DNA from 2 places in the Halomonas sp. BDJS001 genome. Region 1 is predicted to be linked to the other one. Evidence: predicted binding sites of a transcription regulator. Region 1 holds the regulator's gene; the other holds the start of a gene.
The links. The regulator PhoB, encoded in region 1, activates phosphate uptake and scavenging genes when phosphate is short. The targets are predictions, from matches to a motif close to TGTCATANNNNTGTCANA.
Positions count from the first base shown of each region.

Region 1 (7,285 bases):
TTGATGCCCTGGGCCGCGAATTTGTTAAGCTCGCTTATATTCTGCCCCGTGCTGCGGGCCTGTTTGTGATCAGCTGGATTCCCGGCGTGAATATAGTTTCCCCACTATTCTGGGCGCTGTTTTCTGCCTGGGTAATGGCCATCACCTATTTGGATTACCCAATGGATAATAACAAGGTGAAGTTTGCCGATATGCGCCAACGACTCGCTAAGCGCTGGTGGCAAAGCCTTAGCTTTGGCGGATTGGTCACGCTTATCACCTGGATTCCGCTGGCCAATCTGTTTCTGATTCCTGGTGCCGTAGCCGGTGCCGTGCTGCTCTGGGATGACCATTACCGAAATGTACATGGTGATACACGCGGCATCACACCGCAGTAGGCGCTTATTACCCAGGCCACGCCACTTTGCTACCTTTACATTCTGCTCGTCTATCCTGAACTCAATCAACAATAAAGGAATCGCCACATGTTAAAACCCTTGGCTCGGCTGGCTGGCGTGCTCTTGATGGGCGCCATGTCTATTTCCATAGCGTCTGTAGCACTAGCCCATGACGTACAAACAGACGCTCTGCGTATCGCGCATCCCTTCGCCACCCCGACCCCACCGAGTGCTGAAAATGGCGCCGCCTATGTGGATATCTCCGCCTTTTCTGACGCCGTTACGCTTATTGGCGCGAGCAGCCCGGCAAGCAGCAGCGTTGAGCTCCACGATATGCAAATGAACGACGACATGATGCAGATGCGGCATGTGGACGAGATTCGTATCGAGGCAGGGGAGACTTATACCATGCGCCCTGGTGGGGGCTTTCACTTAATGCTGCTTGGCTTAAACGAGCCGCTGAAGGAGGGTGAGCGATTTCCCCTCACGCTCACCTTCGCTGAACAAGGTGACGTAGAGATCGAGGTCTGGATACAGAGCGCCCAAGAGGGTAGCGAAGCTGCTGATGGGCATCATCACTGATGTCGGTTGCTTTTATTTAACACCTAGCAAAAACCCCGCTTCAGCGGGGTTTTTAGCGAGTAACGATTACATTAGCAGTTACACGTATTCTATTATTTACCAGTCGGTGCTATCACCTTCATCTCGGTTGAGCTCGCCGGTGCTATAGCCTTCTTGACGAGTGGTCGCGCCTTTTTCATTACTAGAAGCGCGACTGCTGGATGGAGAGAAGTCCAAACTATCGCCTTCATCACGGTTCAAGTCATTAGCCGAGGTGTTAGCTGCGTTTGACGGTCTGTGTGACGTAGGCTTATCGATCACATTCTGACCAGCGGAACGGTCTTTATTCAATTCAATTGATGAGTTCGCCATTGCCAGCGGGCTCGCGATTAGACCCAAAGCTGTCGCTACGATAGCGAGTTTTTTGCCTATTTCGTTTGATAACATGACGCTCTCCTCATTATTTCTGTATACCGCTCCATGATAATAAAAGCGGCCAATCCATCGTTAATAAAGCACACTGTATACCAAACCCCATCAATAAATAAAAAATATAAATAAATCATTATCTTATGGGTTAAACATTGTGCAAAAAATAAGCTCTCGCAAACTTATTTTACCAAAAACAATTGAGCAATAATTACACATGCGTCGCTCTATCTATACGAAAAACCAGCATCGGCATCCCAACGAGCGAGCTGAGAGCGTGCGATGATGGAAAGTATCTAGCAGCGCGTAAGTAGCAGGTTAAGCTAAGAGAGGATCATCACGGGAGCCTTGCATCGCAAAAAATCAGACCCCGCATCAGCAGGGTCTAAGGACACAAGATGTTGACAATGACTTGCGCTGGCTTCCTTTCCTTTTGCGGGGCTCCAACCTTGGAATTTAACCCTGACCAGCGCTCTGATTGTCGTTTGATTCATTCCGTGAATCGATGCGCATCCCTGTGGTGTGACACGCTTCGGCGTGTTTAGATCACTCTCTAATCGTAATATATTTCTTCAAAATTGCAAACTTTTGTTACCAAACGTTGCCATCACCCTCATCCTGGGTTAAATCTTTCGCTGTGAAATCTGCTTGAGTGCTAGTGCGGTGAGACTCTGCCTTGATAACATTTGGACGTTCACCTTCATCGTACATCAAGTCAGATGGGCTAAAATCAGCTTGATCGTTCGTGCGGTGCGATTGAGCTTTAATGGGCTCATCATTAACGGATAAATCTTGATTCGCTTCGATAGAGATATGCGCAAAGGCAAGCGGGCTTGCCAGCAAACCCAAAGAGAGACCCACAACGGCTGCTTTTTTAACAAATACGTTAAACATACTTTTTTACTCCTGATGACTATTTGATACCGCTGAAGTGAAGTAAGGACAGGCTCGCGGCCAGTTCTCACTGCGGTTAGCTTCACTGCCCATAGACTGCACAAGCAATGCCAAAATAGCCTCAGTAAAATAAAAATCAATAAAATCATATATTTGAAATAATTGTTTTGCGCGCAATCATGTGATGCAAAAAACAAAAGCACGCTAATAGCATGTGTACCAATGACACATGCGCAAAACTGTCTGTGCCTTTATGACACATCATGCAAAATACACCTTAGGTGGGTATATCAATTCGATGCATACCAAAAAGACAGCACAATAGAGTTAAAAGCGTCGTTTCGACGCCAGGGTGATGGGAGAAAAAGTACGGATGGGAAAACGAAAGGAGAGCAATATAGAAAAGTCAGCAGCAAAAAATTAGGCCCTGCTAGCGCAGGGCCCGATATCAGAATTGGTTATAGGTAATGACTAACGCTAGTTTCCACTCCTTGTGCGAGACTCCAACCTTGGAATTTACCCTGACTAACGTTTTGATTTCCTATTGATTCATCCTTGAATCCGAAAGACATCCTTGCATTACAACATCCTGTTGATTACTTCTTCATCCAATGAGAAAGCATTCAATGATATCTAAAAAAATCACCAATAATTAGCTACCGCTGTTTTCTTCAATAAGTTCATCTTCATCATAATCAGCGTCATCTGAGTGACTGCTTGACTGGGGTTCCATGTCGCTGGCATTGTCGCCTTCGTCATGGGTTAAATCATTAGTCGTGTTTGTTGTGCTACTGCTTTCTGAGCTTCCGGTTCCTTGGGAATCCATAGGCTGCTCGTCAGCCGTAATACCTTGATTCTCATCAATCGATGAATTTTCATCGGTTTGAGCGAAAGCTAATGGGCTTGCCATCAGACCAAACGAAACACCTAAAATGCCAGCTTTCTTGAGCAAATCCTTGGACATCATATTCCACCTCCGATAGCTGTGTAATACCACTTCGTTAAGAAAGAAAGGCTTAATAGAAGCCAGCAATTCCTGCGGTCATCTCTCTTATCTATTAATATGCAGCCGCATGCCAAAAACGAAAATAAAAAAGTAAAACAAATAAAATCAAAAACTTAATTTATTAACAGCGTACCAAAGAGGTACTACTCTGGCCGTCAATCAGCACTTTTAGCTGTATAAAAATGGCACATGGGTAAAGTTTTACCGACCTTGCATGCCAATATTACACACTTCTACAAATATTGTGCGTCGGATGCCTTTGCTAAATTAAACGAGACGCGAGGAGGGGAAGGCGCAGCGAAACAGTGCGCCCTTGCCGGGGAGAGATTCAATTTGCAGCTGCGCATCGTGACGCAACAAAACGTGCTTAACGATGGCTAAGCCTAAACCCGTGCCCCCCGTCGCCGTGCTGCGCCCCTTATCGACCCGGTAAAAGCGTTCCGTTAAGCGGGGGATATGAACAGGATCAATGCCTTCACCATTATCTTCCACATCGATATAGCCGCCGCCTGAAGCGTCCGCCTTCCAGCGCAGTGTGATTTGGCTACCTGCTGGCGTGTAACGAACCGCATTAAAGGCAAGGTTAGAGACAGCACTACGGATTTCCTGCTCGCTGCCTAGTAGCCGGGCGTCACTTTCGAGCTCGACGGTGATGGTATGCCGTTGATGCGATAGGGCTAGCGCATCAGCACAAACGCTTTGCAGCAAAGGTTCAAGTGACAGCGGGTGATGATCTTTCCCCCCCTGGTCAATCTCCAAACGCGAGAGCAGCAATAAATCATTGACCAAATTCTGCATACGCTGGGTCTGTTCCTGCATCTGCTGGATACTGCGACCCAAGCGCGGCGGAAGCTGATCGGCGATATCGCTGTAGGTTTCCAAATAGCCGGAGAGAACGGTAAGCGGGGTACGCAGCTCGTGGGAGACGTTGGCGACAAAGTCGCGCCGCATCTGCTCAAGCCGATGCAAGCGGGTAATATCGCGAGCCATGACCAAGCGTTCGTCGTCGCCATACAGGGTAATTTGATACTGCAGGATTCGCCGCTCATCAATCGGCGAGGTGAGCGTTAACGGCTCACTGTAGTTACGCGCATTAAAGTAGCTGATAAAGCTTGGGTCGCGCAGCAGGTTGGTGATGTGTTGGCCCCTATCGTGGGCCGTTTGTAGCCCCAGCATGGCGGTAGCGGCGCTGTTCCACCACTCCAGGTCGCCGTGGCGATCAAGCATAACCACGCTGTCGCGCATCGCTTCAGAGGATTCTTGGATGCGTGCCAAGGTAGCCCTCAGACGGCTTTGGGTAATACGCTGGCTTTTTTGATAGCGGTATAAGCGGTCAAATAGCTCGCCCCACATTCCGCGGGCAGCAGGCGGCTCATCATGGGGGTGGAGGGTGAGCCACAGGTAAAGCTCTCGCAACTGCCGGAGATGATAAAACAGGCATATCGCCAGCCCTGCCGCCAGCCCTAGCCCTGCTGAACCCAATAACCAGCCCAGACAGGTGCCCAGCGTGGCCAGCCACGCTAGCCGCCACAGTTCACGGCTCCATAGGCGCACATTTACACCCGTGCAGAGAAACGGTATCCGGTACCCCGAACCGTTTGAATCAGGTTCTGATGCACATCGCCCAGCGCTTTACGCAAGCGGCGAATATGCACGTCGACCGTGCGCTCTTCGACATACACATTGCCACCCCATACTTGGTCAAGCAGTTGGCTACGTGTATAAGCGCGCTCTTGGTGGGTCATAAAAAACTGTAGCAATCGGTACTCGGTGGGGCCCATTTCCAAGGCTTTGCCGTGGGCGCTTACCCGGTGGCTCACCGGATCAAGCAGCAGACCGTTAATTTCAATCGGGTCTTCAACGCCACGCGGCGTCGCACGACGCAGCACCGCTTTTAGCCGTGCCACCAATTCCCGAGGTGAAAAGGGCTTGGTGATATAGTCATCGGCACCGGCTTCAAGCCCTTGAATTTTATTATCCTCTTCGCCTTTGGCGGTGAGCATAATAATCGGGATTTCGGCGGTGGCTTCTTCACGCTTTAGGCGTCTTGCCAGCTCAATACCGCTAGTGCCGGGCATCATCCAGTCCAGCAACAGTAGATCGGGCTGGTGGTCAACCACCATGGCATGGGCATCCTGGGCGTTATCCGCTTCGAGCACGCGATAGTCAGCCATTTCCAGCGCTACCGCGATCATCTCGCGAATCGACGCCTCGTCATCGACAATCAGAACGGTCTTGGCGGTCATACCAGAGCCTCACGGTGTTCAAAGAAACCAGTTCAAAGAAAAGCACTTCAAAGATAAACAGATCAATGACATGTCAGTGACGATAACACCATGACTTGATGACAATTACATGACAATCGCCGCGATTAGCCAGCCACAGGCCACCAGCTTAGCGCGATACCGGCAAAAATCAGCAGCCCCGACCAGTGATTGTTGAGAAACGCCTGAAAGCAGGCATCCCGCTCCTGATAGCGAATTAAGCGCTGCTGATGCAGGAAAGTCGCCGCCATTGCCGCGAGCCCTAACCAGAAGAAACCACCTAAACCAACCCGCCAGCCTACCCAGGCCAGCAACCCCAGGGTGGCTAGCTGGAGAAGGCCAATGATCCAACGGTCTGCATTTCCAAACAGCACGGCCGTTGATTTAATGCCAATTTTTAAATCGTCGTCGCGATCAACCATGGCGTACTGGGTATCGTAAGCCACTGTCCAGCACACATTAGCGCAGAATAGCAGCCATGCTTCCAGCGGCACGTAGCCCAGTACGGCGCCAAACGCCATCGGAATCGCCCAGGAAAACGCTGCACCCAGCACCACCTGAGGAAAGTGGGTATAGCGCTTCATAAACGGATAAATAATCGCCAGCAGCACCCCGCCCAGCGAGAGCAGCACCGTAAACCAGTTGGTTAGTAGTACCAGAATAAACGCCGCGGCCACCAGGGCAATAAACAGCAGCTGCGCCTCGGTTTCGCTGATCCGGCCCGTGGCTAATGGACGGTTTTTGGTACGTTTCACATGGCCGTCAAAGTGGCGATCCGCATAGTCATTGACCACGCAGCCCGCGGCACGCATCACGTAAACACCGGCCACGAAAATCAGCAGCACATTTCGCCCGGGCACGCCTTCTGCAGCGACCCAAAGTGCCCACAGCGTCGGCCACATCAACAGCCATGTGCCTATCGGCCGATTCAAGCGCATCAGCTGTAAAAAATCTGCCATGCGAGCCCATCCCTTCGGCCGCAACAGTGAACGATTCATGCTTACCTCACGAAGAATAAGATGCAGGCGCTAGCCTAGCGCGAAGGCAGGCCAAGATCATCCGCCATTGCACTCAAAAAGTACTCTTGAACTAATAACGACAGAGAGTGGTGCTTACAGCCGTAAGAAAAAACAGAGCGACGGCCCCAAGCAGCGTTTCCTTGTATACCGTTCACGCTAGCGAAAGTCGGCACTTGCGTCGTCGCCTCTAATGACCCACGGATTAAACCCGGCTGACGGAATAGCCAACTGCCTAGCGAGCGTTCCCCCAGACGATCCAAGCGCTGGCCCTTGAGCTGCGCGAGTGGAGCGACCGAACGCGCCACCACCCAGGGCGTTTCATCCAAGCACAGTGCTACTTCCCGCAGCCAGGCGTACCGCTTGGCCCCAATGCCCAGCGCCTGCGCCTCATCCTGTCGCGGCCAGCCGACGCCCTGGCGTAGCAGCCGTACGCGAAACGGCTTAGCTCCACCCGCTGCCATCAAGCGTGCGGTTAACGAGTCGGTGGAGGCAACCCACTGCCACCAAGAAGCACTCATCGCCGGGCGCACCGCATCAATCGGGCGCCAGCGAGAAAATAGAGGAGTTTGCCGAAAAGCAGCAGCCGTCACCGAGTTCTCCAGGGCAATTAACGGGCTGGCTAGTGTAACATGAGGCATTGGAGGCTTTGGTTTCAGCGACTTTTTTCACAAAATGGTTGGGCGCCTCTTATTGTCGGCAACCCTTTTTAGTCATTTTTTTCTTTAGCAACTCTTT
Region 1 is NZ_CP110535.1:4,865,057-4,872,341, forward strand. Features, by position in the region: gene cysZ (sulfate transporter CysZ) at 1-377, shown strand, start outside; gene OM794_RS22680 (copper chaperone PCu(A)C) at 465-959, shown strand; gene OM794_RS22685 (hypothetical protein) at 1,056-1,385, opposite strand; gene OM794_RS22690 (hypothetical protein) at 1,959-2,261, opposite strand; gene OM794_RS22695 (hypothetical protein) at 2,914-3,228, opposite strand; gene phoR (phosphate regulon sensor histidine kinase PhoR) at 3,535-4,821, opposite strand; gene phoB (phosphate regulon transcriptional regulator PhoB) at 4,824-5,513, opposite strand; gene ubiA (4-hydroxybenzoate octaprenyltransferase) at 5,639-6,529, opposite strand; gene OM794_RS22715 (chorismate--pyruvate lyase family protein) at 6,565-7,188, opposite strand.

Region 2 (7,285 bases), 1.8 Mb from region 1:
ACTCGTCGCCAAGCGCTGGTGGATTTAGACCATTTTATAAACCATGGACTGGCTGATTTTGGCCGCTACCAGGATGCCATTAGCGACTCTGCACCCTATCTGTATCATTCGCGTCTCTCAGCTGCCATGAACATCGGCTTACTGTCACCCCAGGAAGTCTGCGCAGCCGCCGAGCAGCGCTACTATGACGGCGATGTGCCGATCAACGCCGCCGAAGGCTTTATCCGTCAAATTCTTGGCTGGCGCGAGTATGTGCGCGGGCTCTACTGGACACAGATGCCAAGCTACAAAAGCGCCAACAAGCTAGGTTTTGAGCGCGATTTACCCGCCTTTTACTGGGACGCTGATACCGAGATGCGCTGCCTGCAGCGTGCCATTCAGATGACTATCGACAACAGCTACGCCCACCATATTCAACGACTGATGGTCACGGGCAATTTCGCACTGCTATGCGGGGTTAAGCCCGAGGCACTATGCGACTGGTATCTGGCCGTTTATGCCGATGCCAGCGAGTGGGTAGAGTTGCCTAACACCCTGGGGATGGTGCTCCATGCCGACGGCGGTTTAATGGGCTCCAAGCCTTACTGTGCTTCGGGTAAATATATCGACAAGATGTCCGATCACTGCCAGCACTGCCGCTACTCGCCAAAACAGGTCACGGGCCCAAAGGCCTGCCCTTTTAACAGCCTTTACTGGCACTTCCTTGAAACCAACGCTGAACGTCTGAATAAGAATCCACGTATGAAGCTGATTTACGGCTCGCTCAACCGCATGGCCGATGAGAAGCGCGAGGCTATCCGCCAACAGGCCGAGCACTTTCTGGATCAGTTGGAAACGTCATCTGGCTACGGGCAACTCTGCCACACGGCTGGCTATGTAACGTCCGCAACCGAAAGCCAATAAGGAATAACGATGAGCCGCTACTCACCGCTGAAGGCAACCTCGCCTGTTACCCTCTTTCACGATGGCCACTGCCCCTTTTGCCAACAGGAAGTTGCGTGGTTGGAAAAGCATCGCCATCGGGAACACATCGCGCTGGTCGATATTCAGGCTCAGGGCTTTAACGCCAAGGAGCATGGAAAAGAATTTAACGCCATGATGGGCCAGCTGCACCTGCGGGATAGCCAAGGAGAGTGGTATATCGGTATGGATGCCAGCCGTGCCCTCTATGCGGTGTTGGGCTATCGGCGGCTGGTGAAGTTGTCGTGCTTACCGGGTCTATACGGCGCAATAAACGCCGGTTACCGATTTTTTGCCCGTCGCCGAATCCGGCTTGGGCGGTGGTGGGAAAAGCGTCAAACTAAACGTTGATGGGTGTTAACAGCGTTAAAAAACAAGCGGCATGCGCGATGTGAGCGGCTCACTGTAATGCGCATCGCGGCCTATCACTTCATCATGGGGCACATGTTGTACCAGGTAAGCGCGATGGATCCCTGCGCGCTTGAGATCCATATAGGCATCGTCCAACGAGCGAAACAGCATCGGCTTGGTGCGCTGCGTCAGCATATGGCGCTCGCCTTCAACGTCTTCCAGCTCAACCTGATAAAAACGGCTGCCCGAATGGGTAATCACGCGAATTTCAAAATTGTCGTGATTGGCAACAAATTGCTTAAGATCTTTAAGCTCCATGGTTCCCTCCTATTATTTGGCTATTTCATACGTTATGGCAGACGGCATGTCTTCAGAATATGTCATCAGGGCACAGCATGACTGCACCCTATGGCACTTCTGTTGCCCCGTCATTGCAATGTAATGACAACAAGCAATCACTAGACATTAATAGCTAGGAGGCCAATAGTGCAAGAGAGTTCCTGACCGGAAGGTCAAGACATCATTCGATCATTGATATTCAGAGGGGTCGATGGCTTTACCAAGCGAATTGCGGTCAATCCAGTTGCCACCCTTAGTCTCTTTGTAGCGAAACACGACCTTATCTCCCACCGTCACAGGCAGCTCACCATCTTCGGTCTGGTAACTATACTTCTCGCCCGCGACTACCAAATGATAGCGATAAAGGTCAGGCATACCCAGCCACTCTTTGAAAGGGCCTTCCCGCTCTATCGCCTCTAGTTCACCGCGGCCTTCTAACTTAGGAAGACGCTGCCGGTTACCGCGCCGAAATCCACCTGCCATTTGCTGCTCCCGTTTTTACATATCGTGGGTGGGGCATTATACGAGCTCGCTCCCCATCCTCAAGTGACTCATCACAAAGCTGTCTCTGCACACCAGTCGTTACAAAACCAGTCTTTAACAAAACTAGTCGCCGAACGCTTGGCCGTAACTGTCCGGGGCCAAATCCTCAAAACGGGTATATTTGCCGATAAACGCCATATGCACCGTGCCGATAGGGCCATTACGCTGCTTACCGATAATCAACTCGGCTATCCCCTGATTGTCAGGATTATCTGGATTATAGACCTCATCGCGATAAACGAAGGCAATGACGTCCGCATCCTGCTCGATCGCTCCAGACTCCCTCAGATCCGACATAACGGGACGCTTGTTAGGGCGCTGCTCCAAGGAGCGGTTTAGCTGGGAGAGTGCCACGACGGGGCAACTAAACTCTTTTGCCAACCCCTTCAAGGAGCGTGAAATCTCGGAAATCTCGCCGGTACGGTTTTCACCAAAGCCAGGGATCTGCATCAACTGCAGATAATCGATCATCACCAGCGCAATATTGCCGTGTTCACGCACTACACGGCGTAATCTTGAGCGCATCTCGTTGGGTGACAAGGCCGCGGTATCGTCGATAAACAGCTGCTTGTCTTTAAGCAGATTGACGGCGGAGGTAAGGCGTGGCCAATCCTCGTCTTCCAACTGCCCGGTACGCACCCGGGTCTGATCAATCCTACCTAGAGACGACAGCATCCTTAGCATAAGCGACTCGGCGGGCATTTCCATGGAGAACACCATCACCGGCTTGTCGCTGGAGATAACCGCATGCTCCACCAAGTTCATAGCGAAGGTGGTTTTACCCATAGAGGGCCTTCCGGCGATGACCACCATATCGGAAGGCTGTAAACCGGAAGTCATTTCATCCAAGTCACGGAATCCGGTGGAAAGCCCGGTCATCTCACCTTTTAGATTAAACAGCTCGTCGATGCGATCAACCGCTTTGGTCAGTAGATCACTCATGCCAATAGGCCCGCCAGTTTTGGGACGCTCCTCGGCAATCTGGAACACTAACCGCTCGGCTTCGTTGAGTAACTCATCCGCTGGACGCCCCTGGGGCGCAAAGGCGCTATCGGCAATTTGATTGGCCGCACGGATCAACTTGCGCAGCGTTGCCCGCTCTCGCACGATATCCGCGTAGGCGCGAATATTGCTCGCTGAGGGTGTGTTACGGGCAAGCTCGGCTAGAAACGCCAGGCCGCCTACGGTATCCAAATGATCACGCGCTTCCAGCGCTTCGGAAAGCGTCACCACGTCCAGAGGTTGACCGGATTCCGCCAGATGAATCATCACGTTGAATACCAAACGGTGCTCATAGCGGTAGAAATCATCAGCGACCAACCGCTCTGAGACGTTATCCCAAGCCTGGTTATCCAGCATGAGCCCGCCTAGTACCGACTGCTCCGCCTCCAACGAATGCGGCGGCAGTTTTAACGCTGCCGTTTCTTTATCAGCAGAAGGCTGGTCCTGCATAGCGAGCTCCTTTAAACACAACGGTATAGCCGGTGAAGATGCTTATCTTAGCCGTATGTAGCGCGACTACCAACACGATCAAGATGTTGCCTTAAAATACCCAGCAGCAATGGGCTAGATAGTTTAGGCAACACCCAGCACCCAGAAAAACAAAAGGCGCGGGAGAAACCCCGCGCCTTTTGAGGCAGCTGTCTTAGCTGCAGTTAGTAACGGCTTTACACTGTTACTAACTTAATTACACTCACTTACTCTGCAACCACTACTACGCGTACAACAGCGTCCACTTCAGCATGCAAATGAAGGGTGATGTCGTATTCGCCGGTTTGACGAATCGGGCCATTCGGCATACGGACTTCGCTCTTGGCAATATCGATGCCAGCAGAGGAAATCGCATCAGCCAGGTCACGCGGGCCGATAGAACCAAACAGTTTGCCTTCGTCGCCTGCTTTGGAAACCAAAGAGAGCTCGATATCATTTAGCTGCTCAGCACGCGCTTCGGCTTCTGCCTTACGCTCAGCGGCTTGCGCTTCGAGCTCAGCACGCTGTGCTTCAAACGCTTCGATGTTATCTTTAGTGGCCGGTACGGCTAAGCCGTAAGGCACCAAGTAGTTACGACCATAACCAGGCTTCACAGTGACCTTGTCACCCAGGCCGCCCAGCTTACCAATGTTGTCGAGCAGAATGACTTCCATCTCGTAAACCTCTTGTCAGTTGCTGCGGGCAAGGCGTGCGCGAACGTTCGCGAATGTATCAATCAGCCCCAACAGCAGCACAATGAGAATCGTGGGCCAGGTCGTGATCAGTAGCACATAAAATGCTACCAGCCACAGCCCGTTCATCCCCTTTATTCCAATAAAACCATGCACTAACGCAACGCCAGCGACCAATAGCGGAATCCAACCCAGCATCGCCAGAGCATGAGCACCTAGCAGCATACCGATCACCCCAATAACGGCCAGCACGGCCAGCTCTTTGGGGGTCAAGCGCAGTGCGTGGAACTCTTCGCGGAAGCCACCCGGGTTATACAACCCAGCTTGCCAACTCCGCGCAAGTGCCAGACACAGAATGGCTGCCAACAGCACCACAAATCCGGTCACTCCCCCCACTACCAGCGAAGCAATGGTTTGAGTATCGTAGCCCTGATTGGCAAATTCCGTGAGCATGCGATCCACTTCTTCTGAACCTTCTCGCAACTGCTCAAGCATTAGCTCAGTGCCACCTGGCGGACTGAAGATGCCGAGTTGAACCATGACAGCGGCAACCAAGGTTCCCACAATCAGGGTCTCACCCCACCGCATCCTCTCGCGCAGGATAACGGCCATCAGCGTAACTAGCAGTAAGCTAGCCAGCGGAATCACGTCACCCTGGGCCCACCACCAACCGGCCGGGAGTGCTGCAGCGATAATGACCGGCAGCGCAGGTGCAAAACCTTTGCGTAAGGTCATCAACGCGGCGATGGCTGCACCTAACCAGAACAGCCAGGGCACTAGCGTTGCCAGGGCCGCCCCGCCAGCAGCGTAAGGCGTGCCCCGCATTAGCCATCGGGCTAGTGCCAGCATCACGTTAAACGCTTACTGGTGGCTATCGGAGTAGGGCAGCAGTGCCAGATAGCGCGAGCGCTTGATAGCGGTCGCCAACTGACGCTGATAGCGTGCTTTGGTGCCGGTAATACGGCTTGGAACAATCTTGCCGGTTTCAGTAACGTAGGCCTTCAGCGTGTCCAGATCTTTGTAATCGATCTGCTTGATGCCTTCAGCGGTAAAGCGGCAAAACTTACGGCGACGGAAAAAACGTGCCATGGACTAGCTCCTTAAAACGTGCAGTGAATAAAATCAGGCAGTTTCTTCTTCTTCAGCGCGCGGTTTCTCTTCGCGACGCGGACGTTTTTCTTCTGCCGGTTTCATCATCGGGGAAGCTTCAGTAACAGCTTCTTTGCAGCGAACAACCAGGCTGCGGATAATGGCGTCGTTGTAACGGAAGATATTCTCGATCTCGTCGAGAGTCTCACCGGAACATTCAACGTTCATCAGCACGTAGTGGGCTTTGTGGATCTTGTTGATCGGGTAAGCCAAATGACGACGGCCCCAATCTTCTAGACGGTGCACAGTGCCGCTGTTTTCAGTAACGATGCTGGTGTAGCGTTCAACCATCGCCGGCACCTGCTCGCTTTGATCCGGGTGGACCATAAACACGATTTCGTAATGACGCATGGGATCTCCTTGCGGTTTGACAGCTTCCATTGTGTGCCACTGCGAAGTGCAATAAACGACGACAAGGAAGCAAGGAGTTAACTGAAGTGCTCCGCCACCGCACCAGGCGGCCACCGGGACATCAAACAGAACTTTTATTTCAACAACTGTTTTTCACGACAGTTTCAATTACTAATTCTCACAGCTAACGCCCGCTTGCAGACAAACGGGCGCGTGTATCTTAGTAGTACGGCGATTAACTTGCAAGCTGACGCTGGCGGACAGCCTCAAATAGACAAATACCGGTGGCCACCGAAACATTAAGACTAGAGACTTTACCGGCCATCGGTAACTTGGCAAGATTATCGCACGCTTCGCGAGTTAAGCGTCGCATTCCCTTCCCTTCGGCCCCCATCACTAACGCCGTCGGGCCGGTCATATCTATCTCGAATACGCTTGCCTGGGCCTCACCTGCCGTACCGGTTATCCACACACCGGCATCTTTCAGCTTTGCGAGCGTACGCGCCAGATTGGTCACTTGATAAACCGGCACGACTTCAGCGGCACCACAGGCGACTTTGCGCACCGTTGCATTGAGCGGTGCAGCCTTATCCTTTGCCACAATGACCCCATGGGCACCGGCGGCATCAGCACTGCGCAGGCAGGCGCCAAAGTTATGCACATCCGTCACGCCATCCAAAACCAGCAACAGCGGCGGTGTATTCGAGGGCCAGGCGCGCAGCTTAAGCCAAAGCGACTCTTCACCTTCAGGCGTTAACGGCGGACAAAACGCCACCACCCCCTGATGAGCTGCGCCCTGAGTTAGCTGATCAAGCAAATCTCGCGACTGCTCTTTTACTCGAGCACCATGCGCCTGGGCTTGAGCAATCAGCTCCTTCAAGCGACTCCCCGCCCCCTGCTGCACCCAGAGTTCGCGCGGTGCTTCACCTCTGTCCAGCAGGCTTTGCAGGGCATGAACGCCGTATACCTGATCCAGGCCATCGGGAGTCTTTGGCCCCCGCCGAGATGACGCCGACTTCATGCTCAACCCTTATTCGGTGATGGTTTGCGCGGGCCATTGCGGGTGCGCCGGGGGCCACGACGGGTGGCGGGCTTATCGCCATTGGCTTTCTTCTCACCCGCCTTTTTTGCGCTATCGCCTTTCACACCAGCGCCTTTAGCACCAGCACCCTCTTGCCCACCACGGCTCTTACGCGGCTGGCGGCGGGGGCGAGGTTTTTCATCCCCCAGACCGAAGTCAATCTTACGGTCATCCATATCCACACGCGCCACCTGCACGGTAAGGCCATCGCCCAAGCGATAGGTCGTGCCGGTGCGCTCACCTTTAAGGCGGTGCTTCTCAGCTTCGTAGTGGTAGTAGTCCGAAGGCAGCGATGTCACATGCACCAGACCTTCTACGAAGAACTCATCCAGGCGTACAAACAGACCGA
Region 2 is NZ_CP110535.1:3,108,416-3,115,700, forward strand. Features, by position in the region: gene OM794_RS14395 (cryptochrome/photolyase family protein) at 1-903, shown strand, start outside; gene OM794_RS14400 (thiol-disulfide oxidoreductase DCC family protein) at 913-1,311, shown strand; gene OM794_RS14405 (DUF6482 family protein) at 1,327-1,629, opposite strand; gene OM794_RS14410 (hypothetical protein) at 1,840-2,133, opposite strand; gene dnaB (replicative DNA helicase) at 2,257-3,645, opposite strand; gene rplI (50S ribosomal protein L9) at 3,891-4,337, opposite strand; gene OM794_RS14425 (hypothetical protein) at 4,353-5,204, opposite strand; gene rpsR (30S ribosomal protein S18) at 5,217-5,444, opposite strand; gene rpsF (30S ribosomal protein S6) at 5,478-5,855, opposite strand; gene rlmB (23S rRNA (guanosine(2251)-2'-O)-methyltransferase RlmB) at 6,091-6,876, opposite strand; gene rnr (ribonuclease R) at 6,879-7,285, opposite strand, start outside.
Region 2: the regulator PhoB is predicted to act here: its motif matches at 1,741-1,758, upstream of OM794_RS14405 (DUF6482 family protein).